DNA from 2 places in the Edaphobacter flagellatus genome. Region 2 is predicted to be linked to the other one. Evidence: predicted binding sites of a transcription regulator. Region 2 holds the regulator's gene; the other holds the start of a gene.

Region 1 (2,371 bases), 340 kb from region 2:
GGTCGTCGGTTTGCGAGAGAGGGATGTCGGTCTCGAAGGTGTCTTCGGCGGAGATGGATTTGGTGGGGCGGTCGGGGGTGACGGGGGAGTGGTCGATGCCGCGGGCGAGCGAGTAGAGGCGTGAGCCGTAGCGGCCGAAGTGAAGCTCGAGTGAGGCGAGGTCGAAGGTCTGGAGGTCGCCGACGGTGTGGATGCCGAGTTGTTTCATGCGTGCCTCGGTGACTTTGCCTACGCCGGGGATGCGGCCGACGGGGAGCGGCGGGAGGAAGGTGGCGAGGTCGCCGGGTTGAATGACGAAGAGGCCGTTGGGCTTGCGCCAGTCGGAGGCGATCTTGGCGAGGAATTTGTTGGGGGCGACTCCGGCGGAGGCGCTGAGGTGGAGCTCGTCGCGGATTTGCTGGCGGATGGCGATGGCGACTTTCGTCGCGGTGGGGAGGCCGGTCTTGTTGATGGTGACGTCGAGGTAGGCCTCGTCGAGCGAGAGGGGTTCAATGAGATCGGTGTGGCGCTGAAAGATTTCCCGGACGGCGCGGGAGACGGCTTTGTAGCGGGTGAAGTCGGGCGGGACGAAGATGGCGTGCGGGCAGAGGCGTTCTGCGGTGACGGCGGGCATGGCGGAGCGGACGCCGAATTGACGGGCCTCGTAGGAGGCGGCGCAGACGACGGAGCGCTTGCCTTTCCAGGCGACGACGACGGGTCGGCCGCGGAGTTCGGGGGCGTCGCGCTGCTCGACGGAGGCGTAGAAGGCGTCCATGTCGACGTGGACGATCTTGCGCAGCGCGGGCTGTGGCGGCTCGAGCAGGCTGGGCGCCATGAGGTGATTGTAAGCGAAGAAGCGGCGAAGAGGATGGCTGGAGTTGTGGCGCTACGGGAAAAATGTGGGGATTCCTCGCTGTGCTCGGAATGACACCTCAAGAGCTAGTGCTTGCGTTCGACGAGGTAGCTGGCGAGGGCCTTAAGCGGGTCGGCGGCGTGGCCGAAGGGCTCGAGGGCGGCGAAGGCGTCGGCGATGAGCTCTTCGGCGTCCTTGATGGATTGGTCGATGCCGAAGACGGCGGGCCAGGTGGCCTTGATGCTGGCGGTGTCCTTGCCGGCGGTCTTGCCGAGCTCTTCGGAGCTTTGCGTCATGTCGAGGACGTCGTCGACGATCTGGAAGGCGAGGCCTGCTTTTTCACCGAAGATGCGGAGACGGCCGATGGTGTCGGCGTGGAACTCGTGGTCGGTATGGGCGAGGCCGAGGATGCCGCCGGAGACGATGCTGGTGGTGATGAGGGCTCCGGTCTTGGCGCGGTGTATAGCTTCGACGAGTTCGGCGGTTGGCTGCTTGCCTTCGGATTCGATGTCAACGACCTGGCCGCCGATCATGCCGGGAGGCAATGGACTATGGGTGCCGACGCCGGTGCCGATGGCGAGGGAGACTTCGCGCAGGATGGAGACAGTGGTCGGAGGAGGCGTGGGAAGCTGTGCGATGGTCTGGAAGGCGAGGGTCTGCAGTGCGTCGCCTGCGAGGATGGCGATGGCTTCGCCGAAGACAACGTGGCAGGTAGGCTTGCCGCGGCGGAGATCGTCGTTGTCGAGTGCAGGCAGATCGTCGTGGATGAGCGAGTAGGTGTGGATCATCTCGATCGCGGCACCGAGCTCGACGGCTCCAGAGGGGATCTCGTCTGTGCCGGAGGTCATGCGTGCGGCTTCCATCGCAAGGATGGGACGGAGACGCTTGCCTCCCGCGAACATGGAATGGCGCATGGCGCGATGGATGGAGTGCGGCTGCGTGTCGGGCGAAGGCAGAAGACGTTCAAGGGCCGCGTCGGTGAGCTGGACGCCGGAGTGGAGCAGATCCTGTACTGAAACTTTCATCTGTATTTGATGATAAATCAGCGGTGCGGGGTAGCAGGCTGGCTGATCGGCGTTGTGATGAAGTGCTTGCGGCTGCGAAGGGAGAGTATCAGCAGCAGGATCGCGGCGAGCGCGCTGACGGTGTAGCCGATGGACTGATCGGGCAGCGTCATCCATGCGACGTCGATGTGGGATGCGCCGGCGGGGAGATGGAAGGCGATGAGTCCGTCGCTGCGATGGAGATGCGTGGCGATCACGGAGCCGTTGCGGGTGATGCGCCATGCAGGATAATCGCGAAGGTTGAGGATGAGAATCTGCGGTGTGGTCAGGGTGAGATCGATGTGCTGCGGCGCTGGCGCTGGAGCTGCATCTTTTGGGGCCAAGGCGCCCGGCGCTGCGGTGAGCCAGTAGCCAGGGTTGGTCTGTGCGAGGGCGTCGTTGTCGGCGGTGATGGGAGTGTATTCGTCGGTGGGGTCTGTGCCGGGGTTGGTGGAGTGGAAGATGGCGAGGCGCTCGGGGAGTGTGTCCTCGGGAT
Region 2 (2,371 bases):
GCCTGGGCGGCGCGAGCGTTGGACTCGGCAGCGGCGAGCTGGGCCTTCTGCGCGTTGACCTGCGCGAGAATTTCGACCTGGTCGAGCTGAGCGAGGAGCTGACCCTGCTTCACGTGAGCATTGATGTCGGTATAAAGCTTGGTGACGATGCCGGAGGCCTTGGATTTAACCTCGACCTTGGTGATGGGCTGGACCTTGCCGGTGGCCACGACGGAGCGGGCGATGTCGCCTTTTTCCACCTTGGCAAGCTGCGAGGGTTCGATCTTGGCATTGTTGCCGCGCGCCGCTACGGCGACCCCCAGAACGACGGCGACGACGAGGGCGATAAGGCCGCCCCAGATCCAGAGTTTGCGCTTTTGCTTTCGCTGTGTGGCCAAGGTCGAGCTCCAAATATTTAAATACCGCTTCGGAGGTAGGGTACGCAGGAGGGTGCGACCCGGTTCCATGAAAGTTTCGGGATGAACCGATCTTTAGACGGATCGGCAGGCAAAGGGAGAGGGACGTGAAACCGCTTATCCGTCTTTATTTATAGCTGAGGGAATTTTAATCTGAATACCCTCTGATGGCGGATTACCGGAAGGTGTCAGGCGTATTTACGCAGGACGCCGAGGACCTTGCCCTGAATGCTGACGCTGTCGGCAGGGGCGAAGATGGGTGCCATCTCCGTGTTGGAGGGCTGGAGGCGGATCATGCTGCCCTCGCGGTAGAAGCGCTTGAGGGTGGCGTCGGAGCCGTCAACGAGCGCGACGATGATTTCGCCTTCGCGAGCGGTGCGGGTGCGTTCGACCAGGACGTAGTCTCCGGAGACGATGTGCTCGTCGCGCATGGAGTCGCCACGGACTTCGAGGGCGAAGACCTCGCGGTTGCCGATGATGTCGCCGAGCGAGATGCTTTCAGCGGTTTCGATTGCCTCAACGGGCTTGCCTGCGGCGATGCGTCCGAGCAGGGGAAGGCGCTCTCCGCCACGTTTGGGGCGAGCGGGGAGGACGTCGATGGAGCGACTGCGATTATGCGCACGTTGCAGCAGGCCTTTGTTCTGCAGGTTGGTGATGTGTTTATGCACGGTGGCGAGCGAGCTGAGGCCGAGGCCGCTGGCGATCTCTTCGTACGAAGGCGAGTAGCCGTTCTTTTGCGTGAAGCTGGAGAGAAAGTCGATGACCTCTTTTTGCCGCCGTGTGATAGCCATGCGGGAATTGTAGCGAATAAAAAGCGAATTGCAATAGCTAAGTTGATTCCACGAAAAGGAGGGCTCAAGCAGGGTGCGTCATTCCCGTTTTGAAAACATGTGTCGCAAAAAGATTCACAGGACTCTTGATTGCAAAGGAGCAATCGCACAAGGTAAGAGGACGCCGCGGGGTTGGTCGTACCGGTCCAAAGAGATCTGCGAGCCTGGCGGTGTTCTGCTGAACCGAGGAGATGCGATGCAGGTTTTGATTGTTGAAGATGATGCTGCTTTGGGTGTGTTTCTTGAGAAAGGACTGAAGCTTGAGGGACACGAGGTGACACGGGTTGAAGACGGAGAGGCCGCACTGGAGCGGGCACGGCAGGACAGGCCGGACCTGATGGTGTTGGATCTAAGTCTTCCTAAAAAAGACGGTGTGGAGGTGCTGGAGGAGCTGCGCGGTGAACTCGACGGTACGGCTGTGCTGGTGCTGACGGGGCGGAGCATGGTGGAGGAGAGAGTCCGGTGCCTGAACCTGGGTGCGGACGATTGTCTGCTGAAGCCTTTCAGCTTTCATGAGCTGACGGCGCGTTGCCGGGCGCTGCTGCGCAGGAAGGAACGCTTTGCCGATCCAGTGCTGCGTCAGGCGGGGGTGGAACTGAATCGCATGGAGCGGCGTGTGCTGCACGGTGGCCAGCATGTGGAGCTGACGGTCAAGGAGTTCAGCCTGCTGGAGTACCTGATGCGGCGTCCGGGGCGTTGTGTCAGCCGTGCGGAGCTGCTGCGAGAGGTGTGGCAGATGTCCCCGGATGCGGGCACGAACGTGGTGGACGTGTATGTGAACTACCTGCGCAGAAAGCTGGGTGCGGTGTCGGTTGCCGAGGATGCGGATGGACACTCGGTGATTGAGACGGTGCGCGGCGAAGGCTATCGCGTAAGAGTAACGGCTGCGAAAAAGCCCGTTGCTCGTATCGGCAATTATGCAGCCAGCGCTGCGATGGCTGGTGCATAGTATGGCCGCGTCGCATGTGATGGAAGAGGGGCTGACCGAGCGAATCGATGAGATGCTGCATAGTCTTTGCCAGCCATTGACGGTGCTGCAGTGCAGGCTCGCGTTGGGTGAACTGAATGGGGAGCCTGCTGCGATGCGTTCGGCGATTGGCGAGGCGCTGAACCAGTGTGCGCGCATAAACCGTATGGTTGGCGCGA

The links. The regulator LexA, encoded in region 2, represses DNA repair genes until DNA is damaged. The targets are predictions, from matches to a motif close to CANTTCGCTTTTTATTCGC.
Region 1: a site for LexA is predicted at 828-846, ahead of dinB (DNA polymerase IV). Genes of this name have one in related genera too.

What each region holds. Positions count from the first base shown of each region.
Region 1 is NZ_CP073697.1:3,835,967-3,838,337, forward strand. Features, by position in the region: gene dinB (DNA polymerase IV) at 1-814, opposite strand, end outside; gene KFE13_RS16025 (polyprenyl synthetase family protein) at 919-1,857, opposite strand; gene KFE13_RS16030 (6-pyruvoyl-tetrahydropterin synthase-related protein) at 1,875-2,371, opposite strand, start outside.
Region 2 is NZ_CP073697.1:4,176,129-4,178,499, forward strand. Features, by position in the region: gene KFE13_RS17430 (efflux RND transporter periplasmic adaptor subunit) at 1-377, opposite strand, end outside; gene lexA (transcriptional repressor LexA) at 584-1,186, opposite strand; gene KFE13_RS17440 (response regulator transcription factor) at 1,422-2,174, shown strand; gene KFE13_RS17445 (hypothetical protein) at 2,176-2,371, shown strand, end outside.